DNA from 2 places in the Bacillus sp. AMCV2 genome. Region 2 is predicted to be linked to the other one. Evidence: riboswitches for the same ligand, from Rfam matches in the RefSeq annotation. Region 2 holds a riboswitch; the other holds the start of a gene.
What was found. A riboswitch is a leader RNA that binds a small molecule or an ion and turns the genes downstream of it on or off. The one in region 2 is predicted to bind cyclic di-AMP.
Positions count from the first base shown of each region.

Region 1: it holds a riboswitch for cyclic di-AMP, as region 2 does, so the genes downstream of both, kimA (potassium transporter KimA) here and ktrA (potassium uptake protein KtrA) in region 2, are expected to answer to the same signal.

Region 1 covers NZ_JBVYIB010000002.1:475,805-492,292, reverse strand. The annotation lists gene AC0OMA_RS02545 (manganese catalase) at 1-534, shown strand, start outside; gene AC0OMA_RS02540 (YdbC family protein) at 571-930, opposite strand; gene AC0OMA_RS02535 (cupin domain-containing protein) at 933-1,265, opposite strand; gene gsiB (glucose starvation-inducible protein GsiB) at 1,397-1,768, opposite strand; gene AC0OMA_RS02525 (EcsC family protein) at 1,897-2,715, opposite strand; gene AC0OMA_RS02520 (DUF2188 domain-containing protein) at 2,833-3,285, shown strand; gene AC0OMA_RS02515 (GlsB/YeaQ/YmgE family stress response membrane protein) at 3,363-3,620, shown strand; gene AC0OMA_RS02510 (Nramp family divalent metal transporter) at 3,850-5,127, shown strand; gene AC0OMA_RS02505 (hypothetical protein) at 5,231-5,497, shown strand; gene AC0OMA_RS02500 (hypothetical protein) at 5,913-6,875, opposite strand; gene AC0OMA_RS02495 (DUF5819 family protein) at 6,884-7,477, opposite strand; gene AC0OMA_RS02490 (hypothetical protein) at 7,522-7,887, opposite strand; gene AC0OMA_RS02485 (pyruvate oxidase) at 8,122-9,846, opposite strand; gene mutT (8-oxo-dGTP diphosphatase MutT) at 9,910-10,362, opposite strand; gene kimA (potassium transporter KimA) at 10,421-12,244, opposite strand; cyclic di-AMP (ydaO/yuaA leader) riboswitch at 12,437-12,580, opposite strand; gene AC0OMA_RS02470 (cellulose biosynthesis cyclic di-GMP-binding regulatory protein BcsB) at 12,716-14,827, opposite strand; gene AC0OMA_RS02465 (glycosyltransferase family 2 protein) at 14,833-16,095, opposite strand; gene AC0OMA_RS02460 (DUF2334 domain-containing protein) at 16,088-16,488, opposite strand, start outside.
Region 2 covers NZ_JBVYIB010000002.1:3,007,328-3,023,815, forward strand. The annotation lists gene thiT (energy-coupled thiamine transporter ThiT) at 1-479, shown strand, start outside; gene AC0OMA_RS15665 (N-acetyltransferase family protein) at 521-1,042, opposite strand; gene floT (flotillin lipid rafts scaffold protein FloT) at 1,060-2,589, opposite strand; gene AC0OMA_RS15675 (NfeD family membrane protein) at 2,610-3,134, opposite strand; gene AC0OMA_RS15680 (DinB family protein) at 3,302-3,790, shown strand; gene AC0OMA_RS15685 (MOSC domain-containing protein) at 3,796-4,374, opposite strand; gene gbsB (choline dehydrogenase) at 4,462-5,670, opposite strand; gene betB (betaine-aldehyde dehydrogenase) at 5,687-7,159, opposite strand; gene gbsR (transcriptional regulator GbsR) at 7,357-7,899, shown strand; gene bslA (biofilm surface layer hydrophobin BslA) at 8,096-8,641, shown strand; cyclic di-AMP (ydaO/yuaA leader) riboswitch at 8,786-8,934, shown strand; gene ktrA (potassium uptake protein KtrA) at 9,007-9,675, shown strand; gene ktrB (Ktr system potassium transporter KtrB) at 9,682-11,019, shown strand; gene AC0OMA_RS15720 (YiaA/YiaB family inner membrane protein) at 11,055-11,318, opposite strand; gene lytG (exo-glucosaminidase LytG) at 11,427-12,275, opposite strand; gene AC0OMA_RS15730 (MFS transporter) at 12,435-13,970, opposite strand; gene cdoA (cysteine dioxygenase) at 14,489-14,974, shown strand; tRNA gene AC0OMA_RS15740 (tRNA-Ala) at 15,079-15,151, opposite strand; gene AC0OMA_RS15745 (undecaprenyl-diphosphate phosphatase) at 15,259-16,089, opposite strand; gene AC0OMA_RS15750 (AI-2E family transporter) at 16,182-16,488, opposite strand, start outside.

The DNA.
Region 1 (16,488 bases), 2.5 Mb from region 2:
GTCATCGGCTCCATCCTAGGCGGCATGAACCCTCACCATGCGATTGTATCAGGACTTGGCGCCATGCCGGAAAGCAGTACAGGCGTACCTTGGAGCGGCGGTTATATCGTAGCAAGCGGAAACCTGCTGGCAGACTTCCGCGCCAACCTGAATGCGGAATCTCAGGGCCGTCTGCAGGTCGCACGCCTGTTTGAAATGACGGATGACAAAGGCGTCAAAGATATGCTCAGCTTCCTGCTGGCGCGTGACACGATGCACCAAAATCAATGGCTCGCCGCCATTAAAGAATTAGAAGCACAGGAAGGTCCGGTTGTGCCGGGTACATTCCCGAAAGCGCTCGAAAAACAAGAGTTCTCACATCAGCTTATCAATTTCTCTGAAGGCGAAGAAAGCGCCAAACAAAACTGGCTGAATGAAAAAGCGCCGGACGGAGAAGCCTTTGAATATGTGAAAGAAGCAAAAACGTTTGGAGAAAAACCGGAATTAAAACCAGCACCGCCTTTTGTTCATAATACACTTCCGGGACGCGAGTAAAGAGACAAGCCCAAAACATGATGTTTTGGGCTTTGATTATGCCTTCAGAACCGTCCAGTCTGGTTCGTACCGGATATCAGGGTTATGTAACAGATCGTGAACGAACGGTTTATCCTCTTCGTACACCGTCACCTCTATCGAAAGAATTACAGCCTTCTGATCGTTTTCCTCGTATATGCTGTCATGTTCGTTCTCCATAAAATGATCGTAGGCTTCTCTGTTTTCCCATACACTGATGATTTCTGCAGTGAGCGGCTCGTCTATCGTTTTTCGCCAGCCGCCGGCCTGTTTGATGAAGCCGCTTATATGCGATAACGCCCCCCATTGTGACTGCGCTTTTGCAAATGCTTCAGCGTTTGCAGCGTCTACTTCACATACAATCCTTTTGATCAGCATGGCTACTCCTCTATGATGACGGTTTCGGCTTGTTTATGCTCTACACAGAGATTTACCGTCCTGACGTAAGAGCGTGTGCGGTGAACCGTGCCTTTCGGGATCAGCAGGCTGTCATTTGCTTTGAGCACCGCGGTTTCTTTGTCTTTAAAATCGATCAGCAGCTCACCTTCAAGAACAATAAACAATTCGTCTGAGTCAGGGTGATGGTGCCAGTCATATTCTCCCGTAAACACCGCAAGGCGCACACAATGGTCGTTGACCTCTGAGATTGAAAAATTGGCGTGCTTTTCTTTGACTTCATTTGCGATGGCGAGCAAGTTTTGCATCTTGGACATTAGCGAAAACCCCTTTTTCACTTATTGTATCGCAATAGTGGCATAAATTGAGAAGATTCCAAAAAAAAGCGATCCAGCTGATGTGCCGGATCGCTTTTTTATTTACAGGTTGTCTGCCTTTATGCTTTTGATTAGTCGTTGTTGCGGGCGTTTCCGCCTTTTGAGCCAATTTCTTGGTAGAATTCTTTATCATGATTTTTGCTTGTAGCCTCTCCGCCTTTACGGCCGATATCTTGATAGAATTCTTTGTCATGGTTTTCGCTAGTGGCTTCTCCGCCTTTTTCGCCGATTTCTTGATAGAACTCTTTGTCATGATTTTCGCTAGTGGCTTCTCCGCCTTTTTCACCGATTTCTTGATAGAATTCTTTGTCATGGTTTTTGCTTGTGGCTTCTCCGCCTTTTTTCCCAATCTCTTGATAGAATTCTTTGTCATGGTTCTTGCTTGTTGTTTCTCCGCCTTTTCTACCTGCTTCTTCTCTGCTCATTTTGTTATCGTCTGCCATTTTGAATTCCTCCTTTAATTGGTGTTGGTTGTTGTATTCCCGCTCACAATTCTTTTAAACAAACAAAACACATTGGGTATGTTTCCACTAAAAAAAGCAGGCGGATCGCGGTGTCCGTCTGCTTTCTGCTATTCCATCTCTCGTTCTGTTTCTTTCAGTCGTTCAAGAATGCGCCTCTTTTTGTACAGCATCATGCCTGTCTCGGTAATGTCGTTTAATGTTGAGCGATTGGCAGCGGCGCCAAAAACCATTCCGGCAACCGGCACCATCTGGAAAAGTTTTTTCCAGCCAAACGTGTCTCGATAGCCCAAAACGACTTCTCGCCAGCCTTGGATTTGAGAAGCGACATTCTTATATGTACGGTCTTGATCGTAGTCTTTTAATTCCTGCAAAATCGATCTTTTGCCGACAACATCAGCCGACGTCAGCTGCAGACATTTCACAATGAAGACGCGTTCTTTTTTCTCCTTTGGATCATAGCCGTATGCGACTGCGATATCCTGTAATGTTTTTAGTGATAAGCCAAGCACTGCCGGAATGTCTGCCGCCAGCGTAAACACGCCGCCCACACCGGTTGTCGCGCCTTGAACGGTTGCTGCGTTGGTTCTGTTTTTGCCCATTCCTTCCGCAATTTCATCCATGACAGGAAGAGGCGCTTTCCGGATGTCCTCCAGTGATTCAAAGATCTCCTCCGGCAGTTTCTTTTGAAACATCCTGATAATCTGTTTTTCAGATGTCAGGTACTGTCCGCCTGTTTGAACAAAGCTGCCGACCTCATCCAAGAGCTTGCCGATCTTTTTCTGGATGAATTCCGGTGTCAGCTTGTCCAGCAGCTGAAACGGGAGACGGCTGAGCTTTTCCCAAAACCAGATTTTTTGCTGATCTTTTTCCCATTTCTCTATCTCTTTTAATTGCTGATGTAAGTCTTCTTTTCGTTCCGTTGTCACCCAACCCGCACTTCCCTTCCGTTTTTTCTACTATATAGTATACCTTCATTTTTTCGGATGCGTTTTTATTTTTCACCTGCGGGTACCATTTTTATAAAAGGAAAAGGAGTGATGGACATGCCTTGGTCGATGAAGGATTATCCTGCTTCATTAAAAAATCTTGAGAAGCCGGTGAGAAAAAAGGCGATAGACATTGCGAATGCGATGATTGATGAAGGCTATGGGGAAGGGCGCGCGATTCCAATTGCGACAAGCAAAGCGAAGGAATGGGCGGAAAACGCCTCTACAGATGAAATTGATGATTTCCTGACGCATGATGATGAGACAAAACGCGATGGTGATCCAAGCAGCGGCAGCGGCCCCGAGCTCATGAATAAACCAGAGCATGTTATTAAGCATAAAAAAGGCTGGGCAGTCAAAGCCGAGGGCGCCAAACGTGTGTCTGAAATCAAGGATACAAAGAAAGAAGCGATTGAACGGGCAAAGGAAATCGCGACGCATAAAGGCACTGAGGTCATTGTTCATTTAGCTGACGGCAGTGTGCAGAGAAAGATTAAAACAGGATCATAAAGGAATATGCTTTTAAGTGTTTCGAAATGATCAGGAGCGGTTATTGATTGGTAAATCATTTATGAGAGGTGATCATGATGCTTAGCTTTTTGGTTTCATTAGTTGTTGCTATTGTTATCGGATTAATTGGGAGCGCCATTGTAGGAAACCGGCTGCCGGGAGGAATTTTCGGCTCTATGATTGCCGGGCTGATCGGCGCTTGGATTGGGCACGGACTTCTTGGCACATGGGGACCGAGCCTCGCCGGCTTTGCTATTTTCCCGGCCATCATCGGGGCAGCCATCTTCGTATTCTTGCTGGGCCTTATATTCCGCGGGCTGCGGAAGGAAGCCTAGACTCATTAGATACAGAAGGCATCGTTTCGAACTGAAACGATGTCTTTTTATATGGGACCTTATCCCGAATCCCTACATATCATGTTACATAACAGGGAAAAATTCAGAAGTGTATTTTGAACATTTTCGGTTGACAAGAAACCGGGATGGTCATATGATGTAGATAAAATAATTTGCCTTAAGGAAACTCTTTGTTGTACGGCAAAAACAAACAGAATTCAGGTGAGACATGATGAACAAGGACATCACAGCACAATCTCCCCGTTCCAAAGCCGTCCAAGATGCGCTTGACGGGAAAATCAGAGGATTCAGAGGGCTGCTCCCTTTTCTCGGCCCTGCATTTATAGCAGCCATTGCCTATATTGATCCCGGCAACTTCGCAACGAATATTTCGGCGGGTTCTAAATACGGATATATGCTCTTATGGGTGATATTATTTTCCAATATCATGGCGCTTTTAATTCAATCCCTATCCGCCAAACTCGGTATTGCGACAGGCAAAAATCTGCCTGAGGTTGCCCGTGAAGAATTCCCGAAGCCTGTTTCGATCGGATTATGGATTCAGGGCGAGCTGGTCATTATCGCAACTGATCTGGCGGAATTTATCGGAGCGGCTCTGGGACTGTATTTGCTGTTCGGCATTCCGATGCTTGAAGCGTCTATTATAGCTGCGATCGGTTCTTTCGCGATATTGGAGCTTCAGCGCCGCGGTTATCGCTCACTTGAAGCCGGTATTGCCGGTATGCTGTTTGTGGTCGTGATCGCCTTTGCGCTGCAGACCTTTTTCGCAAAGCCTGATGCCGTGTCAGTGATGAAGGGCCTTTTTGTCCCGGCGTTTCATGGCACTGACAGTGTGCTTCTTGCAGCGGGTATTCTTGGCGCAACTGTTATGCCGCACGCCATTTATTTACACTCTGCCCTTACACAGCGGCGGGTGGTTGGCAAAACTGATGCAGAACGGAAAAAAATCTTTAGGTTTGAATTTATTGATATTTTAATAGCGATGCTGATTGCAGGGGCTATTAATGCAAGTATGCTGATTGTGGCTGCCGCATTATTCTTCAAAAACGGCCTGTTTGTTGAGGATCTCGACGTCGCATTTCAGCAATTCGGACATCTTGTCAGCCCTATGTCTGCGGCTTTATTCGGGATCGGGCTGCTCGTTGCCGGTCTATCCAGTTCGTCTGTCGGCACACTTTCAGGCGACGTGATTATGCAAGGATTTATCAACTACCGCATTCCGCTGTATGTACGGCGTTTTATCACGATCATTCCGCCGATCTTGATCATCGCGTCAGGTGTTAATCCGACGACCGCTCTCGTACTGAGCCAAGTCGTGCTGTCCTTCGGGATCGCCTTTGCCCTCATTCCGCTTATTATGTTTACAAGCAATAAACGGATCATGGGATCTCTAATCAACGCCAAATGGGTCACAGTGGTGTCTTGGATGATTGCTGTATTGATCGTCGCTTTGAATGTGTTTTTAATTGTAGATACGTTTCGATAAAAAAACCGGCTTCTAAAGCCGGTTTTTATTTTTTCGCAAAAGCTCATTGATACCCTTTTTGACAGAAATTTGTTATGATAAAAGAAAAATCGGAGTTTTGATGATGTCAGTATTTATTCTGTTTTATTTGTGGATTGTTCCTATTGTTATCGGCATTTTATGTTCTGTTGCTGCCCATAAATCCAAGGGAAAAATGAGAGTCGCGCCCGGCATTGCCATGATCGTGCTCAGTATCATTTCCCTAATCACGGCGTTTACGGCCGGACACACAAATTTCCACGTGTTTATCGGCGGCATGTTTTTATTCGGCACCTTCTTGGTCGGTTCTGCTTTTCCTTTCTTCTTCGGGCTGAAGAAAAAAGAGAAATAACCCTATTATGAGAAGAGTTCTGTAAGATTTGATAAGAATAAACATACAAGGACAAAAATAATTGACTAGGTAAAATTAAGACTGCCGACTCACATCGACAGTCTTTTAACTATACAATTGTATTTATTTCGTGTTAATTAACAAAAACAAGAAGTCCTTAAGATTAGCTAAAAATAAAAACAAATAACAGAATAGCACTACTCCACTTAATCGTTTATTTTTGAAAAATATGCACTTGTCATTTTGTCCTTTTTTTGCATAGTTATAATCGTGATAACAAGCGTAGATCATTCCAATTGATCCGATTAAATAAATAATAATCTTAATGTAATCAAACATAAAACCCCTTCCCCCTAAATTGGATTGAAAAGACATAATAATTATAACAGTCTGACATTAACATTTAAACGATATTTTAAATGGTGGGATTTCTTAACTTTTGGTTGAAAATATTCCTAAACTTCAGTTTAAACTTATCATAAATTCGTGATAAAAACTTGTACAATTTCCTATACTCCGTATCCGTTATAAACAATAAATCAAGGGCTATCATTATAACACCAAATTGAAGAAGACCCATAAATATAATTATAGATAAATGAAAAAGAATTGAACCTATAAGCAGGGGAATTTTAAAATACCTATTCCAAACTAATATTGGAAACATTAGCTGGAGAAACAATGCTGAGTATGTTCCTAATACTAGAAGATAAGGATTATCAATAACGAGATTTGTAAACCCTTTGTTTATACTATATTCATCAACCTGTAGTATATAGTAAAGTGCGGTCCCATGGGTCCACATTTTTCCTTGCGCTTTGTTAAAGCCCGCAAAAAAATAAAGTAAAGACACTTGAATCATTGAAATCATCACTGAGAAATTGTGAATAATAATAGTAACTTTAGACTTTTCTTTCGAACGGGATTCAGTATGAATAGTAAAAAACTCACCTAAGGATGCAAAAATAAGATACAACATAATAAGAATAAGAATATTATTACCACCGTCATGTATATAAGGATTCCTTTGATATAAAGACCAAACCCAAATAAAATTTATGATGCTGACTATTCTCATTTTATACCCTAATATATACAGAGTATTAATGACTATTCCACTTATAAAAATAAACTCAAAATATAACTGTGAGTCACTAAAAAGATATAGAGAAGTAAAACCATAAGCTTCAAAGCATTTTTCAAATGAATAAAAAGCATTAGGTCCCCATATTTCATTCCTTTGAGCAAAGTGAATTAAATAAGTAAACATAATATGTAATCCAATAAATATCCTTAAGATGCTTGAACCTATTAAATAATGCATTTTATTTGACATTAAATGATTAAAATTTCTGAACTTATTTAAAATAATTTTCAAATTAAATCTCATTCCTTTGTTAGTAAATTGATATGGGGGAACTGCTGTACATTAAATTTTGACTTCCCCTTCTTTCCATACTCAGGAAACGATTCTATAGACAACTTAACATCTAATGATTCTAATTTTACTTTCTTACTTCTCTCTATTTTTTTCACAGCTATACTAGATATAATTTGGATGTACTCGTTCTCAATTAATTGTTTATTCTTCTTTTTATCATTCAGCTTTAGATACGGTTGAACCTCAAAGACAGCACCAGAAAGCGCAGTTTTCATTAATCTGTTTGGTGAAAATAAATTGTTTTTAATATCTGCATTATAACTTTCTGTAATATCTATCCACTCAGTATATTCTTTTTGTCCTTTATTATTTGTAAAGACCCCCCTGCAGATAATATTGTTATTTGTGCTTACCGGATCTGGGGCAAATAATTGCCAGTTTTGAGTAAATAATGGATTCATATAAGTTGAAATTAATTTCTCATGCTTAAAGTTAACAGGATTTAACGGCAAGTTATACATTATCATTATTATTGTATGGAATACTACTAATAAAGAAAGGAACAAAACAAGTAAATTATATTTCCTCTTTGTCTTCAAATTATACAACCTCCATTTGAAAAGGAAGGGAGGCCCCTTCCTTTTTACCTACCAAATTCCGCAACTTCTGAAATATCAATATCCTTGTGATCTTGAGGATTCACTATATAACATGCATATTTTCTAGCAGGAGCTGCACTATATATAGATTGTGCATTAGCTTTGTTTGCTTGTTTTCCCAACCAATTTCCAGCGGCTTTAATGCCATCATAAACTGCTGCACTAACAATACCGGCAGCAACTCCAGCAGCAAATGCATTTTTTGTTGTGTATTCATCTTCACCAGTATTTAATTCAATATGTTTTACCTGTTTAATATGCTCTGGTGCAGCTTGCGTTGTATAAGAATTCGCAAAAAATGTTACTCCTAATACCCCTATTGAAATTGTACTAAATAACTTTTTTTTCATAATCTAATTCCCCTTATACTTATTTTTATCGACCGAAACACTTATCCTTATAGTTCCTCCTTTTTAAAAAAATGGAAATACAAGGACATAATAACATATCATTTTTTTATATGTAAACACTTTCTTACAATACATCTATGATCCTATGAGTCGACATTTAAATCTAAAAATAGGTTTTTCAATTTAATTAAAAGGGTTATTGGGAGTTATCCCAATAACCCTTAGTTATATTCACTAAAATAACCGTTTCAAACTTTTCTTCAGTGACGGCATTTCAAATTTTTGGTTTTCGAAGAAGTTTTTCAGCATGTACTTGCTAAAGCCTTTCGCCTGCCCGTAGGTGATTTTGCCAGGCAGCGGCGGTTCGTTTCCAATCATGACATCCACAACGACAGGTTGGTCAGAGTGCAGCGCCTCATGGAAAGCCGGCGCAAGCTCTTCCGCTTTGGTCACTTTGATGCCCTTTGCTCCGCAGCTTTCTGCAAATGCGGCATAGTCGACATTTTGAAGTTTTGTGACATAGTCGATATTGCCTTTGACCTGCTGCTCGTACTCAATCATGCCGAGATTTTCGTTGTTTAAAATAACGACTGTGATCGGGAGCTTATATTTGACGGCGGTCGGGAGGTCCTGCATGACCATGGAAAATCCCCCGTCACCGCAGACGGCGATCGCCTGGCGTTCCGGTTCGGACAAGCTTGCTGCGATTGCTCCCGGCAGGCCGCAACCCATTGTCGCAAGCCAGCTGGAAACGATGAAATCCTGGTTCGCGTTCATTTTGAAATGACGCGCCATCCAGACTGTCACAGTGCCGACATCTACAGAGAGCACCGCATCATCGGCTGCCGCTTCCTGAAGACGTGCCACGACCTGCTGAGGTTTAAGCGGTGTTGTTGCCTCTGTCTCATCTTTTTCAATTTCGTTCCACCAATGCTGCATATGTTCTGTGCAGGCATTCAGGAATCTTCTATCTTCCTTGCGTTCAATATACTCTGTCAATTCGCGCAGGCCGAGAGCCGAATCGCAGACAAGGCCCGCTGTCACCGGATACCGTTTTCCGATTTTTGCCGGGTCTGAATCGAGCTGTATCGCCGGCGTGTCATCAGGCAAATAATCACGGTACGGGAAGGACGTTCCAAGCATGATTAATAAATCACATTCCTCCATTGCCTCGTAAGCCGGCTTTGTTCCGATCTGCCCGAGGTTGCCGAGAAAATGCGGGTGCTTATCGGGAACAACACCCTTTGCCGGGAGTGTAACAACGATCGGAGCGGCGGCTTTGTCCGCAAATTCTAAGAGCTCCCGTTTCGCCTTTTTCATTCCCTGCCCTGCCAGGATAATCGGCTTCTTAGCGTTATTAATATATTGGGCGCAGGTGACGAGCTGTTCTTTTTTCGGTTCAAGGTTCCCTTCAATATACACTGGTGAAGTATACACGGGCTCCCGTTTGATTTTCTCCGCAAACAAATCATCTGACACGCTCAATACCGCAACGCCTTTTTTGCTGTAGGCGGTCCTGATCGCCTGATTTAAGAGATCCGGAAGTGATTCTGCGCTATGTACCTCTCTGTTGAACACAGCCACGTCCTCAAACATTTGCTCCAGCTTAATCTCCTGGAAATAGTCCCGTCCGACTTCACCAGAAGAAACCTGTCCTGCAATCGCCAGCACAGGGGCGCCGTCGGCTTTTGCATCATATAAACCATTTAATAAGTGCACCGCTCCCGGCCCTGCGATTGACAGACAGACTCCGATCTTGCCGGTGAGTTTTGCTTCAGCCGCGGCTGCCAGTGCCGCTACCTCTTCATGGCGGGTTTGAATGAACTTCAGTTGATTTCTTTCGTGTCTTAATTCTTCAATAAACTCATTTATACTGTCTCCGGGGATGCCGTATACATGATCAACTCCCCATTGCTCAAGCAGCTCTGTCATTACTTGTCCTGCAGTTTTGTGTGCCATAACGTATCCTCCTTTTTCCTTTTTTCAATACCACAGGAGAAAGGCTTTAAAACCCGGAGACCTTTATCGCTTGCCCAGTCTTCTTTTCAACAGGTCGATCGCCGCGAGCAACCCGCTATCCTTGACGGTGTCATTTACATCTTGAGCGCCGTTTTTGAAATCATTGATCTGCCTTTTTCGGTTCGGCACCATAAAAAGCGGCAAACGCCCCGGAGAAACCCACTTTAATCCCGCTGTCTCTGTGCCGTTAGCCATTGCTTGTCCGCCTGTTATGCTTCCGAATAACACATGCTGTTCATCTTGAAACTTTGGCCTTAGGTAAACACCTATTATCGCAGAAAGCGCTGCATTGTATCCCGTTTCTTCCAATACCTCCCGCACTGCCGCTTCCTCAGCCGATTCCCCGGGATCAACCCTGCCGCCCGGCAAATCCCATAGAGGGACATCTTTTCGTTTCACCAGCAGAATTTGCTGACTTTCGTTCAGTACGATCACAAAAGCACCTTGTGTATACACCGCCATACCTCCCATTCCAACAAAAAAGGACCAAGGTGATTCCCTTGGTCCTAGTGCTTTACTTTTTAAAATGATACGGCAGTGTGGCAACCATTATGTCCTTTTTCCAGAACAGCCGGACTCTGAGGAGGAAGGCCGATTGGTTGTGAAGGATGGTGTGCCAGCGTTTTTTCGTTATAAATTGCGGAAACAGCACCATAACGGAAAACTGCTCCTTCTTCGCTTTTGCCTCAACTGTTTCCAAAAACTTATCAAACGGATGGACAAGGCTTCTGTAAGAGGAGTGAAGCGTCACGAGACGCACGCCGTTATTAAGCTCTTCCCAGCGTTTTTCGAATTTCTTTTCATGTTCTCTGTCAAATGACACGTGAACGGCGATCACCTGATCGGACAGTGATTTCGCATAGTGAATCGATTTTTGCACGACGGTGGTGACACCAGCCACAGGCACAATCACAACGGTGCCTTTGATTTCTTCCGGCTCTTTGTCTACGATGCGAAGCTGTTCGCCAACCGCTGTATAGTGATTTTTAATCGCAAAAAACAGCAAAACGACGATAGGCATAAAGATTAACACAGGCCATACGACATTAAACTTCGTCACAAACAGAATGGATAGAACCATAAATGAGATCAGAGCGCCACAGGAGTTGATCAGCATTTTTCCGATCCAGCCTTTTGGTTTTTGCTTGATCCATTTCATGCACATGCCGGTTTGTGAAAGCGTAAATGGAATAAATACGCCCACAGCATATAAAGGGATTAAGTGCTCCGTCTGTCCTCCGAATAAGATAATGAGAACAATGGACGCAAAGCCTAAAAAGATAATCCCATTTGAGAAGCCTAAGCGGTCGCCCCTGACTGTAAACATTCGCGGCATATACTGGTCTCTCGCCAGATTGAAGGCAAGCTGCGGGAAGGCTGAAAATCCCGTATTTGCAGCAAGAACCAAAATAAGCGATGTGACACCTTGGATGACATAGTAGAACACATTCCGCCCGAAGGTTTCGGACGCAATTTGTGAAACCACTGTTTCATCAGGCTTCGGCGCCGTACCATACCCGTACGCGAGCACCGTGATGCCGGAAAACAGAATCGCCAGCAAAATCCCCATCATCGCAAGCGTTCTTGCCGCGTTTCGCGCAGGCGGGTTTTTGAATGCAGGAATCGCGTTAGAAATGGCCTCAACCCCGGTCAATGCTGAGCAGCCGGAGGAAAAAGCCTTAAGCAGCAAAAACAGCGTAATGCCGGCTACAGGTGTGCCGAGCGGTGTATGATGGGCTGGCTGGTCTATTTGTCCTGTCATGAGTTTAAACAACCCGACTGCAATGAGAACCAAAAGCGCCACCACAAACAGATAAACCGGGTAGGCAAGTATGGATGCCGATTCCGAAAGCCCGCGCAGGTTCAAAATCATAATCACTAACACGAGAAAAATAGCGATCGGCACATGATAATCATGCAATGCAGGAAAGGCTGACGTGATGGCGTCCGTGCCTGCGGAAATACTTACCGCTACTGTTAAAATATAATCAACAAGCAATGAACCGCCCGCAATCAATCCCGGTTTTTCACCGAGATTTTCTTTAGAAACGACATACGCCCCGCCGCCCTGCGGATAAGCGTAAATAATTTGCCTGTATGAAAGAATCAGTGCGAGCAGCAAGATGAGAACGCCAACCGCAATCGGAATGGAGTACCAAAATGCGGCAGCACTGATTGTTGCCAAAATGATTAGAATTTGTTCTGTCCCATATGCGACAGATGACAGCGCATCTGAGGAAAGCATAGCCAAGGCTTTTAATTTCGTCAGTTTTTGCTCTCCAGCTGCTTGGGATTTTAGTGGTTTCCCAATCAAAAAACGTTTGATTGAATGATACATCGATGTCTTCCCCTTTTAATTTCTCATTTTTCAATTAAAACAATAAAACATCAGTGTCTTGCTCTCACATGTTGATGATAGTCCTTTCTGCTATGATGTCTCTGTATGCGATTTGCATTCAAAAATGAACAACAAAAAACACAGAGGCAAACGGATGCCCCTGTGCCATAACATCGAACACAGGTTTCATTCATCTCCTCTCACGAACGCTTACGAGGTTAGCTGACGGATTCGGGCATATGAGAGTTAGCCCTACCTAAAAAGGATTCACCCCAACGGCAAAAAGCCGTTCTATTGGGTCCCCCGCTCTGATTTCAGATTAAGCGATTTGTTTTCTAAAAGAGATCATACTCCCGTTCCCGCACGTTGTAAAGAGGCTTATTGGCTGAGAGAAAAAAATAAAATGACAGGTTCCACAAATGGAATTTACTTACCAAAAATAAAAAAACAGAGGCTAAAATCGCCTCTGTTTTATTCTGTATCTGTCTTTCTTTTTCTGCGTCTTACAGCAATCCAAATGAATACTGCCGCAATCACCATAATGAGTGCCAGCACACCAATATACATCCATTTCTGGCTATGATCCTGTGTTGATTGTTCTGCGTCGGAACTGTTTGTTTCCGATTTGAGCTGCTGGTGGTTTGTAAACACCTGCTGGCTATTTGTTTCATTAAGGACGGTTGCCGACTCATCGTTGCTGTTCAGATAACTGATGATCTCTTTTGTGACAGCCGTGCCATCTCCTTTTGACGGTGCAAAGACAGCCATTGTATAGCGTGAATCCCAAACCGATGCTTGGGTAAATACCACTTGTTTTGTCGTCTCATTCAGCATCTCGAAACCAGATACATCAAACGAGCCGTTCTTTTCCTGCGGCACAAGCAGATCTGATGATTTCTCCTTCAGAAGAGAAAATTGATTGATCCCCCCTATGAAAATGAGGTTTCGTCCTTTCGCATCCTTTGCTGTAACGTCAGATGATTTCTTTACCGTATATGAATGCTGTGCTTCGCTGCCAAAGGATTCCGTTACGAGAGAAAGCTCCTCTAGCTTCGATTGGCTTACGGTGTCAGGAAGCACGATTAACGTTGTTTGATCCTGGTTTCCGGCGTAAGGCAGCGGCCACTCTTGAAAATCCGCTGACGGAGACATGCCTTTGATGGCGTATGATAATGTACTGTTTTTATCGATAAAAACCCACTTTTCTTCATCAGTGGTGTTGCAAGGGTTGTTTTCCTTTAAACCGGTCGTGACGAACTGAATATCAATGTAGCGGTTTTTTTGCAGCAGCTTAGGGTCCACTTTCACTGTGACATGATAGAATCCGTTTTTATCTTCTTTTCCTAATTCATCAAGTCGGACCGAGTGCGGCTGGCCGTTGATCATCACTTTCAGTTCTGCGGCCTGAGAGGCTGACTCGTTTTCAGCCGTTGAGGCTTGAATCGTTTCAGACTTTTTCAGTTTAAGCGACAGCTTCGCCGATTGGTTTTCATCTAAAACAGCCGAAGCCGGATAAAAATAATGTGCTGAAGATGTTTTGTCGGCTCCAATTGTGATATCGCCCGCTCCAAAATTCTCAAGGGTCAGCTTATCGCTTTCTTTTTTTTCAGTCTGCTGAAGCTTGCTGATTGAAAGTGTATCGCCGCTGAGCTGGCCTGTATATGTCTGATCTGTCATCACGCTGATTTTTTTAGTGAGCGCGTCCTCGGACGCCGCTTGCGCAAACAGAACCGGCTGCTGTTTGCCCTCTGCTTTCAGCACTCGCTCCGCAAGCAGAAGGTTTTCTCCTTTTGCCTGTAGCCCGGCTTGTTTCAACAGTTTTTTCACTTTGCCGTTCCAATGCTTGTCCACACCGATAACAATCGTCGGCTTATCGATTTTTTTCAGTTCAGATTCCGTGACATACGCAATACTGACACTGCTGTCCACCGTTTTCAAATAGCCTTCTGTTTTAACAGCAGCTTCTATTTCTGCTGAACTTGGGTCATCCGGAATGACGATGGCTGTTTCTTCCGCTGTATTTCCAGATTGGGCGAAAGGATACGGATAATGGTCCAGCGACGTTCCCTTCGCTTCACTGCTGTCAGCAAGTGTCAGCCGGCTGTCCGGATAAATTTTGATCCAGTTGCCTGATGTATCCTGTCTGACGCACACGCCCTCTTTCATTACGCCGTAGAATTTCAGCGAAACGTTGTGATAGCCTTGCGCAGACTGGCTTTTATTCAGATTCAGCTTCACTGTTTTCCGTTTGGAATCACCATCAAGCTTTAACGTCTTGACCGGTTCATCATCAATGACAGCCGTTAACGATGATGGAGAAATTAAAAGATTTGATGCCTCGTATTCGATTACCAATTGCTGATTGCCCGAAGAGGCGCCTGCCGGGATCTGATACGTCAGCTCTGCGCTGTCTTTTGATCCATACAGTGTAATCAGCTCGCTTGTCAGCACCTGCTGTTTGGCTTGTTCTTGGCTGCTTTTCCCGAGGAGCGAACCGCTGACCTGTACGTCTTTGGCAAGAGCCGTTTGTCCAGTCATCACCAGCAGCATGAAGCTTGTGAGAAAAATCATTATTTGTTTCAAAAAGGTCACCCGCTTTTATGTTGATTGTATCGTTCTGTCTTGTACCATTTGACCTCTTGCTTGAATAAACGGTGCTTGATTTCTACGAATAAAGAGTAGATAACAAGCACAATCCATGCCTGCGAGTATGTGAAGTACATGAGAAATACGATAAAAAAGTTTTGCTTGTTCATTTCTGTTTTTTCAATGCTCAACGTAATCATGACCTCTGTCATAAATAAGAAAAATGCCAAAATCCAGAGAATCATTGCCAAAAATCCAACCGATAAATGCAAATCATAAAACAAATTCACAACAAAAATCGTATTCGACATGATCACGCCAAAGAAAAACAGGAAGTACGTAAAGAAAAAATAAAACAAATCAAAGATAATCCGTTTTCGTTTCAGCTTAAAAAACTGCGCCAAAAATTTGAGCACGACATATTGATTGCCGCGCGCCCATCGGGTGCGCTGGCGCCACCATACCTTCCATGTTTCCGGTTCCTGCTCCCACGTGATGGCGGCAGGGAAAAAGCGGATGTGATAGCCGAGATTATACACCCGGATGGTCAGTTCAGTGTCCTCAGCGAGCGCTTTGTCATCCCAGCCTCCGAGCTTTTCGATAATGCTTCTGCGGATCGCGAAGTTGGTGCCTGGGATCGTGGCGATTTTGAACCACTTCCATCTGCCTCCCTGGGCCATCCACTGAAAACAGATCGTTTCGATATTAATAAACCTCGTCAGCAGCGTCTTCGCTGCATTGATGACGCGGAATTTCCCTACCACGGCGCCTGCCTTTTCGTCATTCATCAGGCCGAGCACGAGGTAATACACGGCCATTTTCTCAGGCGTGTTGTCGGCGTCATACACACAGATCACATCGCCGTTTGATTCGGCAAAACCTGAGTTAAGTGCAGAGGATTTTCCTTTTCCTGCATTTGGCGGCTTCGTAATCACCATTTTGATGAAATCGTATTTCTCGGAAAATTCATTGACGATATCACCCGTCCGGTCTGATGAATTATCGTTAACGACGATAATCTCCAGCCGGTCCTTCGGATAATAAAGGTTGACCATGGCCTTCAGCGTCTGCCGAATCACAACCTCTTCGTTATGCGCCGGGATGAGGACGCTGACCTTCGGCAATTCCTTCATGTTTTCTCTCCACTTCGGGATATTCCGTTCGAAGGTCATATAGTGGCGGAACCCGCCCTGCATGAGGAACATGTGGTAGAGAAGCATCACCCATATTAAACTTAGCGAGATAAAGAACAGCGTATTACCCAAGGCTTCTTCTCTCCTTAAAAATTCGTTTTTTCAATGTGGCTCTCAAGTAAAACGTATAACTGACAAACATGATGACAAATAAGAGCACAACAGCGGAGAGAATCCATAACGCCTTTTCAAGAGGGGTTTGCCGGTGATGATCGAAAAACTCGTCAATGGCGCTTACGCCGTTTTTCACCTGAATCGTTCCGTCACCGCTTGTATGAATTTCCACTTTGTCTGTTTTGACGGTTTGTTTCGTTTTCTTTAAATCAAGCCATTCACTGTCTGGAATGCGTTCCATCTGATCAACCAGCTCCGGCAGATATTTCATCCCAAGGTACGGGTGATAAAATCCACCGGCTACTCCGCCTTCAAAATCAATCATCTGGGAGATGTGCTCCTCCATCTCAC
Region 2 (16,488 bases):
CTCAAGGAGGCTCGGTCTCCATCATGATGATTCCGATCTTTTTAATTTCGTTTCGCTGGGGTGTCAAAGCAGGTCTTACTACAGGTTTGTTGACAGGTCTAGTACAAATAGCAATCGGAAACTTGTTTGCTCAACATCCTGTACAGCTATTGTTAGATTACATTGTCGCTTTCGCAGCAATCGGCATAAGCGGCTGTTTCGCTTCTTCTGTCCGTAAAGCCGCTGTATCAAAAACAAAAGGGAAATTGATTGTTTCAGTGGTCAGCGCAGTTTTCATCGGCAGTTTGCTGCGCTATGCCGCGCATGTCATTTCAGGAGCTGTGTTTTTCGGCAGCTTTGCTCCAAAAGGAACGCCGGTATGGATTTATTCTTTAACTTATAATGCGACTTACATGGTTCCTTCATTCATTATTTGTGCAATTGTCCTATGTTTATTATTTATGACAGCACCCCGTTTGCTTAAAAGTGACAAAGCGTAAAAGTGACAATCCCCCAGCGAATTCCGCTGGGGGATTGTTCGTTATCTGTTAAGAAGTGTTTTTAAAGCTGAAAGATCCGGCCAGCCAAGACCTACTTCTTTCAGCCTTACTCCGTCAATTTCAAAGTTGTCCTCCGCTACTCTTTCAGGTGAATAGGCCTGATAAAATATAATCGAGGGATTCTGCTCAATAACCCAAACAAACATACTTGAAAAACCATGTTGAAGCAAAAACTCCGCTCCTTTTGCTAAGAGCGCCCTGCCTGCACCTTGCCGCTGGCGCTCTTCCACAAGATAAATAGCGTATAACTCGCCGTCATAGCCTTCTTGTTCAGATCGAATAGGTCCAAATGAAGCAAAGCCGAATACTGAACCCATTTCGTCCTGAGCAACAAATACTCCCTTTAACGAGCGACTTTTCCATTTGTCTTCAAATTCCTTATAGTTCAGGCTGTTTAAATAATCAATCGGGATAATTTCGTGGTATGTTGTCCTCCAGCTGTCTACATGCACTTTTGCAATGTCCTTTATATCCTCTAACTTCGCTTCACGTACAGTTACCATACGGTTCTGCCCTTTCCTTACTCTGATTTTTGGATCGTTTTGGCTTCTTTGATTTCATTTGTTAATTCATTAATGCTTTGTTTTACGTTTCCTTTTCCTGAAAAGTTCTCAAGCATTTCTTTTACATCAATTCCTGAGGATGCTTTTAAACTTTCTTGCAGACTTGACATTAAGTTCGTCGCATAGCTGGTTACTTTGTTTGCTCCGCTTGATTCACCGCTTCCTCCTGTATCGACAACGGTGATTTTATCAATATTTGAAAGAGGTGCCGCTGCTTGTTTCGCGTATTCCGGAAGCATTTTGACAATCATATCGAAAATCGCCGCCTGCCCGTACTGTTCAAAGGCAGCCGCAATTTTCTCTTTTGCTTCCGCTTCTGCAAGACCTTTCAGGCGGATAACCTCTGCCTCTGTCTCTCCTTTCGCTTTTTCCGCTTCTGCTTTTGCTAGCCCGTCAATTCTTACTTTTTCCGCCTCAGCCTTTGCCATTGCTTCAATACTGTACTTCTTGGCATCGGCTTCCGCGAGCTGTTTGGCTTTCTCTGCTGCTGCGGACTGCTCAACAGAATAACGGTCTGCATCGGCTTTTTTCTTTACCTCTGAGTCGTATTGACGTTCACGGCGAAGAATTTCTTTTTCTTCTAGTTCTATTTGTTTTTGGCGTTCGATAATTTTAACCTGCATTTCCTGCTCTGTGACTTGCTGGCGCGCTCTGGCAGTCTCTAAATCATATGCTTGGTCGGCATTCGCTTTTGCCGTATCTTGTTCTCTGCGGAATTCAGCCATTTTGAGCTGATTGAGTTTTTCAGCTTCAGCGATTTCCGTCGCCCGTTCAAGTTCTGATTTTTTTGCGTCTTTATCGGCTTCTGCCCGCTTAATTCGTGTTTCTTTATCAGCCTCTGCTGTTGCGATATCAGCATCGCGTTTTACTTGGGCAATTCTCGGTTTCCCTAATGATTCAAGATAACCGTTTTTATCACGAACATCTTTAATGGTAAACGAGACGATTACAAGCCCCATTTTCGCGAGATCCTGTGAAGCGACACGCTGCACCTCTTGAGAGAATTTTTCTCTGTTTTTATAGATTTCTTCTACTGTCATTGAGCCGAGAATGGAACGAAGGTGGCCTTCTAAAACCTCCCGCGCTTCCTGCTCACGGTCGTCTTTTGATTTCCCTAAAAATTGTTCGGCCGCTGTAGCGATTTCTCCTATAGAACCGCCGATTTTAATAATCGCAGTTCCATCGGCCATTACTGGCACTCCTTGTTCTGTATAGACTTCAGGTGTCGAAACATCGAGTTTGCTTGATAATAAGCTTAGCGGCTCTGCCTGCTGGAAGACGGGAAGGACAAAGGTTCCTCCGCCGCGGACGATTTTAATACGGTTGCCGCCTTCATCGACATGAACATTTTTATTCCCCAGATAGCTCCCTGTTACAATTAACGCTTCATCAGGCCCTGCTGTACGATACTTCGTAATAAACACAGCTATTAGTGCAATTAATAAAAAGAATACAACTCCGATGATCATTATAATCGGCATTGTCATATCAAATTCCTCCTTTTATGTTAAATGGGTTCATGCGGAGTAACCGAAAGAACTCCGTTGTTAATATCTACGACTAACACCGTTGTCCCGTAACTGATCTGCTGATTATCAAAACTGACCGCTGACTTTGAAATGGTGCCTCCTATCCCTTCTATGACCACTTCACCAAACCCGTCAACCGGAACAGCTGTAATCACTTTACCGAGTCTTCCTCTGAGATCATCTTCTCTATATGCCAATGATTCTTCTGCAGATGATAATGGTACCAGTACAAAGATGTGAAGCAATACCACCAGCATGATTGAAAGGATGCAAGATAAAAGCGCAATCAGCAAGCTTGACAGAGGCAATACGAGTTCACCTATATATCCGCCCGCTGAAAAACATGTGAAAAATGAGAGCACTAATGTCGGATTAAGAAACGGAATGCCTTCCGGCAGCCCTGCAAATACATCTCCGAAAAACAGAAATAACAGCGTAAGGCTGCCCGCAATAATAAGCGTATAAAGATAAATTGTTTGTATAGGTACTCCAAATAACTCCAATTTCCTCATCCTTTCTTCATCAATGCATTGATGAACGGCTGCCGTTACCATTTATACGAGACACCACGGGAAAAGTTTCAAAATTTTAAGACAAATAACCCATTTGAAGTGCTTTATAAATGATAATTGCTTATATATATGGTAATGTCATTTTAGGAGGAGATATGATGAGTATCTTTAATGAAGCCAGATTAGAAACGTGGAACGAATTGAAAGGACTTTCTGACGAAAAGCTGAACCAAAAGCCTTCTGCTGAAGAATGGAGCATACGGGAAGTTCTTGACCATTTGAAAAAAATCGATATGACCGCACAAAAAATGTTGAAGGAACGTGTAAAGGACGCTCCGATTAAAGAAATTGAAGAAAAACCGCTTGAGGTAGCACAGGACAGAAATAATAAACGGAAAGCCCCGAGTCATCTTGAGCCTGCGCATGATTTTATTTCAGGCAGCCAAATGAAACGTGAGCTTGATGTGGTAAGAGAGCAGCTGACTGCTGCGATTGCCTCTCTGAAAGAAGAAGATTTTGAAAGAGTGCTTCCGCATCCTGTGTTTCAAGAGCTGACTGTCAGACAGTGGATCGATTTTATCGGCCATCATGAAAAACGGCACCTCAGCCAAATGAAAGAAATTAAAGAAAAGATAGAAAGGGCCTGATTTCATCAGACCCTTTCTGCTTTTCGTTTGACTTTTCGCTGATAGGAATGAACTTCTATTTCATCACCTGTGTAAACAGCACCAGGTCTTTCCACAATACAGACAATCCCTCTAATGCCCAGTGCGTGGCGGACGAAAGCCGGCGCCAGCTTCGGTTGGTCCGGATAATAAGACTGAATGACTTCTCCCGGCTGGATACACGGATCATTTTCGCCCTCACACAGCAGAGCCGCTCCGCTCGGAAAAATAATCCGGCTTCCTTCTTTTAATGAAGTAAGATCTGGCATACCGCTGACTGCCACATTCGCCCCGAGCCATTCCGGCAAAATCCTCGGCACTCCCATTTTTAAAGCGATTTCGTTGCATTCCTCTATTGAAACAATTGAAATTTGTCTGCGGTTAAAAATTTCAGTCCCTCTTGAAAACATTGGTTCTCTGGCTCCCGCTTTTTTGGTCAGGCCAAAATGCAAGTCGCCGGGGATGCCGCCATAATCAAAATCAAGCTTGTCCATTTGCTTTGTTACGAAGCTTTCTGTATCTGCGATATATAAGCCTTCCGCTTTTGAAGTCATACGCTTCCACATCAGCTGGCACCTTCCTTCTTATCTAAAATTTCCACCTATGCTTCATTATCCCAAAAAATCCCGCTCTGTAAAGGAGCGGGATTTTGATTATACCGTTTTAGGCGTAAGGTTAAAGCAGCGTTTGTAGATCCAGTTGTATGCTTTTTCATTTAAATCTCTAGGGTTTCCGAAGGTTTGCGGATCTTTCATTGCTTCTTTAGACAAGCGTTCGATCATATTAGGTGATACTCCCTGCTCTTCTAAAGTCGGCACTTCTAAATCTTCGACCAGATCATACATCCAATTGACAGATGCTTTCGCAGCTTCTTCTGTTGTCATCTTGCTTGTATCAATACCGAACGCTTTCGCAATACGCGCAAACTTCTCAGGATAGCCCTTCCAGTTGTATTCCATGACAGGGCCCATCATCGCCGCTACACATTGGCCGTGAGCGACTGGGATAATACCGCCAAGCGTTTGGCTCATCGCATGAGCCGCGCCCGCTGATTCACTTCCGTAAGAAAGACCGGCAAGCATCGCAGCCTGCGCCATTCCGTACCTTGCTTCCAGATCCTCTCCGTCAGCAAATGCCCTCTTAATGTAATGAGCGGCATACTCAATCGCCATTAAGGCAACTGCATCCGTGATTGGCTGTGCAAATTTCATTGTATAGCATTCAATAGCATGGGCGAGCGCATCAATTCCCGTCATAGCTGTTACATGAGGAGGCATTGAAACATGAAGCTCAGGATCAATGATGGTCAAGTGCGCTGCAATCAGAGGACCGCCCGTGTTGAATTTGAATTCTCTTTCTTCATCTGTGATAACCGCCCATTGGGTTACTTCTGATCCTGTTCCAGCTGTAGTGGGAATTGTCGTCAGCGGAGGAATGCGGTTTTCCAGCGGTTTTTTCCCATCTGCCGCTTCATAATCAAGCACGCTTCCTTCGTGAGTCGCTTCTACTCCGATTGCTTTTGCTGTATCCATGGAGCTTCCGCCTCCGACTGCCACCAAACCATTACAGTTCTCTTTTTTGTAAAGCTCAGATCCTTCATTCACCAGACGGACAGGCGGGTTTGGCTCAACTTTATTAAAGAGCACCACTTCAATGCCTGCTTCTTTAAGTGATTCGATTACAGGATCAGCAACACCGGCTTTATAAATTCCTGGGTCTGTGACAAGGAGCGCTTTTGAAACGCCCAGTGCAGCTACTTCCTCACCCGTATGCTTGATGGCTCCGATTCCATGCTTAATCACAGTCGGAATTTCAAATGTGTGGAATTTCTGCATGCTTTCTACCTTCATATTTAATGTCATCATCAATCTCCCCCTCTTATGAATTGAACCAGTTAACCGCTGCCGGTTTTGTATTGCGGTATACATGTTTGACTTCTGTGTATTCTTCAAGGCCTATTTTTCCAAGCTCGCGTCCGAACCCGGATTGCTTATATCCGCCCCATGGCGCTTGTGCAAAGTACGGATGAAAATCGTTGATCCAAACGGTTCCCATTCTCAAGCGGGCTGCTACCCGTTCGCACTTTTCAATATCTTTTGACCATACCGCTCCAGCCAAGCCATAGATGGTATCATTCGCAAGCTCGATTACCTCTTCTTCAGAGCTGAAGGTTTCGACTGTCAATACAGGACCGAAAACCTCTTCCTGAACGATTCTCATGTCAGAATTACAGTTTGAGAAAATAGTAGGTTCATAGAAAAAGCCGTTTTGAAGCGCAGGATCTTCCGGGCGTTTGCCTCCTGTCTCCAGCTTCGCGCCTTCCTCTATTCCGATCTCTACATATTTTTCTACCTTTGCCCTGTGCTCCGCCGAAATAAGCGGACCGCTTTCTGTCTCAGCATGAAAACCGTTTCCGAGTTTTATGCGTTTTGCCCGTTTGACCAGCTCCGCCAAAAATTGATCATGAATGGCGTCCTCAACAAGCAAGCGGGAACCTGCAGAGCATACTTGGCCGGCGTGGAAAAATACAGCGTTTAAGGCTTGATCAACCGCAACTTCTAAATCCGCGTCCTTGAAAACAATATTTGGGTTTTTCCCGCCAAGTTCAAGGGCGATTTTTTTGACGTTTCCGCTTGCCGCCCGCATGATTTTTTTGCCTGTTTCAATTCCGCCCGTAAACGAAATCAAATCGACGTCTTTGTTTACGGCAAGCTCGTCGCCCACTGTGGCTCCCGGTCCAAGAACAAGATTTGCGACACCTTTTGGAACACAGGCTTCTTCCATCAGCTTAAAGACTTTGATTGTCGTCAGCGGCGTAATCTCACTCGGCTTCATGACGATTGTGTTTCCTGCAGCCAGTGCAGGGGCGATTTTCCAGCTTGCTTGAAGGAGCGGATAATTCCATGGAGTGATCTGGCCGCAAACCCCGATTGGCTCCCTAATAATTTTGCTTTCTGAATCAGGAATCGGAGATGAAATGATCTCTCCGCCATCTTTGTCTGCCAAGCCGGCGTAATATTGAAAAACATTGGCGATATCGTCCATATCGGCCTTGCTTTCTTCGAGTGTTTTTCCTGTATCAAGAGATTCAAGCTCAGCCAGCTCCTCAAGATCGCGTCTGATTAATTCCGCAATTTTCAGAACAATTTTCCCGCGTTCAAGCCCGGATAGCGATGACCATTCTCCTTTGTCAAATGCTCTGCGTGCGGCTGCGATTGCTTTGATGGCGTCCTCTCGCCCTCCCTCGCTTACAGTTGCAATTTCTTCTTGATTAAATGGGTTGATAATACTGCGGATCTGTTCTTTTTCGGCACTGATCCATTCTCCGTCAATGAATAATGTTTGACTCATATAAGCCTCCTTGACGTAAATAAAGTTTGTTAAATAAAAATTTAATGTTTTTAACAACCTTAATCTAACATATGGTTTTTAAACTGTCAAAGTCCCATTTCGATTTTTCTTTTTGACTTTTCCTCATGTTTCGTTAAGATAAAGAACATAAAGAAATAACTTAACGAATTTAATTTTCTAAGGAAAAGAGGGTCAGTATGGATGAAAATCCAGAATTTGCAGCTATAGAACAGGCTCGGGATCTTGTTATTGACTCCATTGCTGAAACGATGGATCTTTACGGAATTACCCGCAGTGTCGGGATTTTATATGGGACGATGTATATGAGGGATGAGATGACGCTTGACGAAATGCGTGAGGAGTTGCAAATGAGCAAACCAAGCATGAGCACAGGCGTCAAAAAGCTTCAAGACTTAAATGTAGTGAAAAAAACATTTCACCGGGGAATCCGCAAGCATACATTTGTGGCTGAAAAGGATTTCTTTAAATTTTTCACAAATTTCTTTCCACCTAAATGGGAGCGGGAGGTTCAAGTGAATGTAGCAGCGATCGAGGAAGCTCAAGCTGATTTACAAAAGGTTTTAAGCAAGGAAGATCTCGATGAGGATATCAAAAATGAGGCACTGCAGTTATACGATCAGCTGGAAAGCTCTAAAGCTTACTATGACTGGCTGAAACGGCTTGCTGAATCGGTGCAGACCGGAGAAATTTTTAAATTTATACCGATCGAAACAAAGTAAAGCAGAAAACGTCTGGGAAACCAGGCGTTTTTTTGATGTAACTACTACAAATTTGAAAAATACGGGAAAAACACCCCATTTACTTCCAAAATATTTGATGGTAATTTTATGTAGGTAAAATTTGTATTTGGCCTTCAGAGGAGGTGAAAAGCGGGCAGGCCTGTTTAATTTATCATTTTTTAGGGGGAATTTTGTTATGAAACGCAAATTATTATCTTCTTTGGCAATTAGTGCATTAAGTCTCGGGTTACTCGTTTCTGCACCTACAGCTTCTTTCGCGGCTGAATCTACATCAACTAAAGCTCATACTGAATCTACTATGAGAACACAGTCTACAGCTTCATTGTTCGCAACAATCACTGGCGCCAGCAAAACGGAATGGTCTTTCTCAGATATCGAATTGACTTACCGTCCAAACACGCTTCTCAGCCTTGGCGTTATGGAGTTTACATTGCCAAGCGGATTTACTGCAAACACGAAAGACACATTGAACGGAAATGCCTTGCGTACAACACAGATCCTCAATAACGGGAAAACAGTAAGAGTTCCTTTGGCACTTGATTTGTTAGGAGCTGGCGAATTCAAATTAAAACTGAATAACAAAACACTTCCTGCCGCTGGTACATATACTTTCCGTGCGGAGAATAAATCATTAAGCATCGGAAATAAATTTTACGCAGAAGCCAGCATTGACGTGGCTAAGCGCAGCACTCCTCCGACTCAGCCTTGCGGTTGCAACTAATGTAAAAGACCGGTTAACGCCGGTCTTTTTTGCGTTTTACCCTCCCCTTTTTCTCTAATCCCCGTTATCTTTTTTCTGGTTTAAAATTTAAATTGACAAACACTAGAAACAGGAGTAAATTCTTGAGTGTTCAATTTCATACAGTCTCTTTTACCGCTTAATCAAACACGAACGGGGGAACCAACGATTGGCTGTTTTATTAACAGCCTTGGGGTGAATCTTACTAAGTAAGAGGGGGTACTCTGAATCCCTAATCCGACAGCTAACCTCGTAGGCGTATACAGAGAGGAGGTCTATTATCGGCCATTCTTTGCAATGGTCTTTTTTGCTTCAAAAACGTTAATTCACTAAGGGAGATATGAACATTGGGAAGAATTAAAAATAAGCAATTTGCCGTGATCGGGCTGGGCCGGTTTGGCGGCAGCATTTGTAAAGAACTTCATAGAATGGGGCATGAGGTCCTTGCGGTTGATATCAACGAAGAAAAGGTCAATGCATATGCTTCTTACGCCACTCATGCGGTAATTGCCAACGCCACCGAAGAAAACGAATTGCTTTCATTAGGAATACGCAATTTTGAATATGTGATTGTTGCCATCGGAGCAAATATTCAAGCGAGTACGCTGACCACCCTATTATTAAAGGAGCTTGATATTCCAAATATTTGGGTAAAGGCTCAAAACTATTATCATCACAAGGTGCTTGAAAAAATCGGCGCTGACCGCATTATTCATCCTGAAAAAGATATGGGGGTTAAAATCGCACAAAGCCTTTCAGACGAAAATGTTTTGAATTACATTGATCTATCTGATGAATACAGTATTGTCGAGCTGCTGGCTACGCGCAAGCTTGATTCAAAATCGATTATTGACCTGAATGTAAGAGCAAAGTACGGCTGCACGATCCTGGCCATTAAACACCATGGAGATATCTGTCTTTCCCCCGCGCCTGAAGACATCATTCACGAGCAAGATTGCCTGGTGATCATGGGCCACAAAAAGGATATTAAACGTTTTGAAAACGAAGGGATGTAGACAAAGGTGACACTTCAAAAGGATAAAGTGATCAAATGGGTTCGGTTTACACCGCCTCAAGTGCTTGCCATTGGTTTTTTCCTTACCATTATCATCGGGGCTGTCCTATTAATGCTTCCGATTTCCACTACGAAGCCATTGTCATGGATAGATGCCCTTTTTACTGCGGCTTCCGCTACAACTGTTACAGGGCTTGCTGTTGTCGATACCGGTACTCAATTTACGGTATTCGGGCAAACAGTAATTATGGGGCTGATTCAGATTGGCGGGCTTGGATTTATGACATTTGCAGTCTTGATCGTCATGATATTAGGAAAAAAAATCGGCTTAAAAGAACGAATGCTCGTCCAGGAAGCCTTAAACCAGCCGACAATCGGCGGTGTCATTGGCCTTGTCAAAGTCCTGTTTCTGTTTTCGATCAGTATTGAATTGATAGCAGCACTCATTTTATCCATCCGGCTTGTACCTCAATACGGCTGGTCATCCGGCTTGTTTGCCAGTTTGTTTCACGCAATATCTGCTTTTAACAATGCCGGGTTTTCGTTGTGGCCTGATAATTTGATGAGCTACGTTGGCGATCCTACAGTAAACCTCGTGATTACTTTCTTATTTATTACAGGAGGGATCGGATTTACGGTTCTGTTTGATGTGATGAAAAATCGGCGTTTTAAAGCTTTTTCTTTACATACAAAGCTCATGCTTACAGGAACGCTGATGTTGAATGCGATTGCTATGCTTGCGATCTTTATTTTAGAATACAGCAACCCCGGCACGCTCGGCCACCTGCATATAGTGGATAAACTGTGGGCGTCCTATTTTCAGGCAGTGACGCCGAGAACCGCAGGCTTCAATTCTCTAAATTTTGGCAGCATGAGAGAAGGAACAATTGTATTTACTTTATTATTGATGTTTATCGGAGCAGGAAGCGCATCAACGGCGAGCGGCATTAAGCTGACTACGTTCATCGTGATTTTAACATCTGTTATTGCTTACTTGAGAGGTAAAAAAGAAACGGTTATTTTCCGCCGTTCCATCAAATATCCGATTATCATTAAAGCTTTAGCTGTGAGCGTCACCAGTTTGTTCATCGTGTTTTTAGGGATTTTTGCCCTGACGATCACAGAACAAGCGCCATTTCTTCAAATTGTGTTTGAAACCTTTTCCGCATTCGGAACTGTCGGCCTTACGATGGGGCTTACTCCTGAACTGACAACAGCTGGCAAGTGTATCATTATTGTCATCATGTTTATCGGAAGAATTGGTCCTTTAACGTTCGTGTTTTCATTCGCAAAAACAGAGCAATCAAATATCCGTTATCCTGACGGCGAAGTGTTTACAGGGTGATATCAAAAAATCCGGCGTGCAGTCGCCGGATTTTTTTATGATTCGATATGAGATTGATTTTGTCTTTTTTCCTGTTCCGCGATGATTTCATTATCCTCCGCGTTATCACGGGTTACTTTTTGTGTAAGAATCGCACCAACTGCTACAAGTATCATAACAGCGATGTAATAACCTTTTTCATTGAGTTCCAGATTATCAGCATTATAGAGTCCGATACTAAACAAAAATACTCCCGCAAAAAAAGTAAAATAAGCTAATACTGTAAAGGCAACCGTGTTTCTGCGTCTATATTTCTGCACCTTTGTTCCCTCCCGAAAGCATAGTTAAAAAGTGATAACTTCCGTGGAATATTATACCTCAAATTCCCCAGAATGGAACAAAGAATTAAAAATACCAGTAAAAAGGGCTTAGGTTGCCTCCTTTATTTCAACAGCTGAATCATCAATCCAGCCAATAAGTTTATCATTGATTTGGAATTGGTACCATACAGACTGGCCTTTCTGTTTTTTAGACACAACCTTTATGTCTTTGCCGACGTAAGATTGGGCAGAGGTAAGCCTTATGGACCGATCATCAGTAGAAGGCTTGGACCATACATCTTGAACGGCACTGTCTTTAATAGAGGCGTTTAAATCCACAGATTTGAGGGATGGATTTACCTCATCGTACTCATCTAAATCGTATTTTTCCACAATAGCGCTGATTTTGTCAGCGTAGTCAGGGTCTGTAGCATATCCTGATGTTTGCAGGGCGGTTGCCGCTTCCTTGTAATTCCCTGCCTCAAGCACCGGTTTATACTTCTTTTTATTCCACGATGTGCCACGGACGAACAATTGGGCGTGATCATCCATAGATTCAAAAAACGTGCTGTATTTTCGAAACTTCGCGCGAATGGTTTTTCTTTTCCCTTTTTCAACTTCGTCCGTTTCCATCGTGACATGATGGCCTTTATAATTCCCTTTTACGCCAAAAAGGTTGTTGGCCTTAGCAGCCAGTTCACTGTTCCCCCAGTCCGATTCGAGAATGGCCTGAGCAATTGTGATGCTGGGGAGAACATGGTATTTTTCATACAAAATTTGGGCATGTCCGGACAGACTGTCTATAAACACTTGCTGTTCATCGATTTCTTCAGTTTCTTTGGATATTTCAATCGGTTTTGATAAAGTTGTCGCTAAAACAAACAGAGCTAGCGGAATCGATACAAGGAAAAATAGTGAAATCAAGAGTTTACGTTTTTTAAGTTTTTTACGGGCCATGAAAACCTTCCTTCGAATTAAAAGATTACGAATGTAAAAGAATCTACCTTTTAGAATTTTACTTGCACTTCTAATATTTTTCAATTCTTTAGGGATAAAGTTGGGAAAAGATTGCAAAATAAAAACCTTTTCGCTCAATGAAAAGGTTTTACCATGTTTCTATTTTTGTAAATTTCTGAGTGCATTCCGATATTCCGTATCATTTATTACTTTATATGAATTGACGGTTGCCTTCGACAAACCTTGTGCTGAGACGGCCTGTTTTTCCGGAGCTGTTTTCGCTTTATCATGTGGTTTATGTGCCAGCTTGTGCCCCATTCCAGTGGCATTCATACAAAATGACAGACAGACGAGCAGCACGCTAAGGATAAAAGAAATGAAGAAGAGATCATGATAAGCAGTCATCATAGAATCCTGTACCGAACCGCTTTGTCTGGCAGCATCTTTTTTCGTGAAAAAGCCGATGAGAATGGGAACTCCCATATAGACAAACAATCTTAAAAACTGAACAGCTGTCATTCTCTTGACCAAATCAGGCAGCGGGCCTCCCATGGCAGCTCCCATCAGCCCTGCGGCGACTGTCAGGCCTGTTCCCGCTGCAAGCATGATAAACAGTGCTGCGAACATATAAAGAGATGATCGATCCTGTATATGCAGCCATTGAAAATTCACAAAAACGAGAATAAGTCCGCCAATAATACCGAGCATCCCTGGTCCGACTTTATCATATAACAGAGCGCTCAAAATGGCCGCGATCGCCACTCCGATTAAAAGAGTCAAGTTTAAAAAAATGAGATGCTCCTGAGAAATATCATACATTTGACGGAGCAAGCCTTGAAAAGCAGACAGGCTGACAGCTACCGTTATCGTCCCTGCAGCTATGATCAATAAGCCAAGCACCGGTTTTGGCAGCAGCATCAGTTTAATAGATATGAAGGGGTTTTTCACTTTATATTCCACAATCAATAGACCAATGAGCAAACATAACGTCACCCCGAAACCAATCCTTACATAACCCGATGACAGCCCCCATTTTTGCAGAAAAATGAATGAAACCGCTGAGGCTGCGGCAAGGAAAACAGATAAAAGAATTCCCGCACGATCAAGCGGCTGTTCTTGATCCGACGCCCCGTGATGCTCGTCATGAAGAAAGAAATAGCTCACCGCGACACCGATCAGGGACAAGGTGCCAAAGATGAAAAACAGCCATCTCCAATGCCCGCAGCTTGTTGCAATGGTTCCCAGGATGGTGCCGATGATAACAGAACCATAGAATCCCCCGATCAGCACAAGCAGTGCATAGTTCCTGCGTTCAATCGGGAATGACAGTACAAGCATTGGAATCATAATCATCAGCATGACGCCTGTTGCCGCCCCCTGTAAAAAGCGCCCTGCCGCCATCCATGCAATATCGCCTGAACATGCGATGAGCAGTGAGCCTAGTATAAAGACAGGTAATGAAGCCAGATAGACGGGACGAGCACCGAATTTTTTCCTCAGCAGCGGTCCTGCCGGAACTAGTAAGGCAAAGGCCATATTGCCGATCAATATTGGATTTACTGATGTGAAGCCACTTGTTCCAACCGCTTTCTGAACAAGGCCTTGAACTGACGACAATGCCGTGTTAGACATCAATCCCGGCCCGACCGCTAAGACGGCGAGCAAAGAAATCATCCAATAGTGTTTTGTCTTCATGTTGTCATTCCTTCCTATATGAATACATGCGAAACACATCATTTTTTGAAAACAAAAGAAGCTAATAGATTTTGCATACCATTAGCTTTCATTCTAATATTCTCCCTTTCAGGGGAAATGATATTATTTTATTATAATTATGTGAATGAATGAGCATATAATCAAATATTATTTCAAATCGATTGTGTTTTGTCAATGGAGTAAATTTCAAGCACAACATAGAAAGTCTGAAAGCTTTTCCCCGATATTGTGTTTTGGAGCCAAGGGGCCTAGAACTGCACTTATGGATCCCTGCTCGTTCCCTCAAGCGAATTAAAGCAGGCCGTTTTAATCCTTTCAATCCACTATTCCAACTAATAAACTCGAATTAGTTGGTGATAAGACAACATTTTGGCCGCACATTTTTTTGTGTTCACTGGGCGTTTGCCGCCTCTAAATTGTATATGGGTAAATACCATGAATTAACCTATGAAATACCAATGTAAGGAAATTTTAAATATTCTGGGAGGCAAAAACGAATGGAACTGTATGAGTGTATCCAAGACATTTTTAGCGGCTTAAAAAATCCATCGGTTAAAGATTTAGCAACATCTTTAAAACAAATTCCAAACGCAGCAAAATTGAGTCAACCGTATATTAAGGAACCAGACCAGTACGCTTACGGCCGAAATGCCATCTATCGAAATAATGAATTGGAAATTATCGTGATTAACATTCCGCCAAACAAGGAGACGACAGTACACGATCATGGTCAATCCATTGGTTGTGCAATGGTGCTAGAAGGAAAGCTTCTTAATTCTATTTATCGCTCAGCCGGCGAACACGCAGAACTCTCCAATTCATACTTTGTCCACGAAGGAGAATGCCTTATTTCAACCAAAGGTTTAATTCACAAAATGTCCAATCCGACATCCGAACGAATGGTGTCTCTTCATGTCTACTCCCCCCCTTTGGAAGACATGACGGTCTTTGAGGAACAAAAGGAGGTATTGAAAAATTCATGATTGACAGATAAACTGCTCACTTTGACTTCGCTCAACTGTAGGATTCAGAGAATGAACCTTTTCCTCAAAACAAAAAACCCTTATAGAATAAGGGTTTAAAGGTATGGAGCCAAGGGGGCTCGAACCCCTGACCTCTACGCTGCCAGCGTAGCGCTCTCCCAGCTGAGCTATGGCCCCGTATGTAACGTCATGTTTATTATAGATGATTTTTTTTTGAAAAACAAGCTGTTTCCTCTCGAATTGACAGAAAAAATAAGGCTCGGAAAAGAGCCTTATTTTTCGACTTACATCATGATCAAAAGTAAAATCACACCGAGAATAATTCGATAGATTGCAAATGGGACAAGTTTGATTTTGTTAATCAGCCTTAAGAAGAAACGGACGACAAACAGTGCGACCACAAAGGCACAGATAAAGCCGACGATGAAAAATGGCATCAGATCCGAGCTTAAGCTGTCCCAATGCTTCACGAGGCTTAGAAAGCTGGCTTCCATCATGATCGGCATCGCCATAATAAACGTAAAGTCGGCTGCCGCTCGGTGGTTTAATCCGAGAATAACACCGCCGGAAATGGTTGAACCCGAACGCGAGAAACCCGGCCAAAGGGCAAGACATTGGAATAAGCCAACTGCTATCGCCTGTTTATAGGAAATGCGGTCGAGAGTGTCTGTCGCTGTTTTCCGCTTATTGACCCAGTCAGCAAAAAGCATCAGGATTGCCCCGGCAATTAAACCGATGGCCACAGTTTTGACAGAAAATAAATATTCATCAATGTAATCTTCAAACAAAAAGCCGAGAACAGCTGCAGGCACGAGTCCGACGGCAATTTGGGCAATGCTTAGTTTATGTCCCTGCTCCTGGTCGCTTGTAATGTTTTTTTTCAAGCCGAGTAAGTTTAAAATTCGGTCTTTAAACACGATAGCTACTGCTAAAATGGAGCCTAGCTGAATAACCACCTTGAATGAGTTAGCAGCTTCTTCTGACATCAGATTACTTGATTTAAGCCAGATGTCGTCTACTATAATCATATGTCCTGTCGAAGAAACCGGCGCGTACTCTGTTAATCCTTCTACGATTCCTAAAATGGCGGCTACAAACAATTCCCATAGAGTCATGATTTTGATTCTCCCCATTAGACATTTATTTTTTTACATAACGGGAGCTTTCCATAAATGGAAAGCCCGTCTTATATAACTATAAACGAAAATCACACTTTATGACCCGGCGTATTTTCATTTTTTTCTTCGTCGTATAAATGTGACCGCATTTTAAACCAGTCAAATAAATGTGTCGTAATGACTTTGGCAACTGCATAGCCCGGAATGGCAAGAATGATTCCAACAACGCCAAACAGTTTGCCAGCTGTTAACAGCAGAAAAATAATTGTGATAGGGTGGATGTGAAGGTTTTTTCCCATAATTTGCGGAGAGATCAGCTTCCCTTCAATCAGCTGAACAATGGTCCAAACGATCACCAATTTAAGCAGCATGAGCGGCGATGTCACTATGGCAATG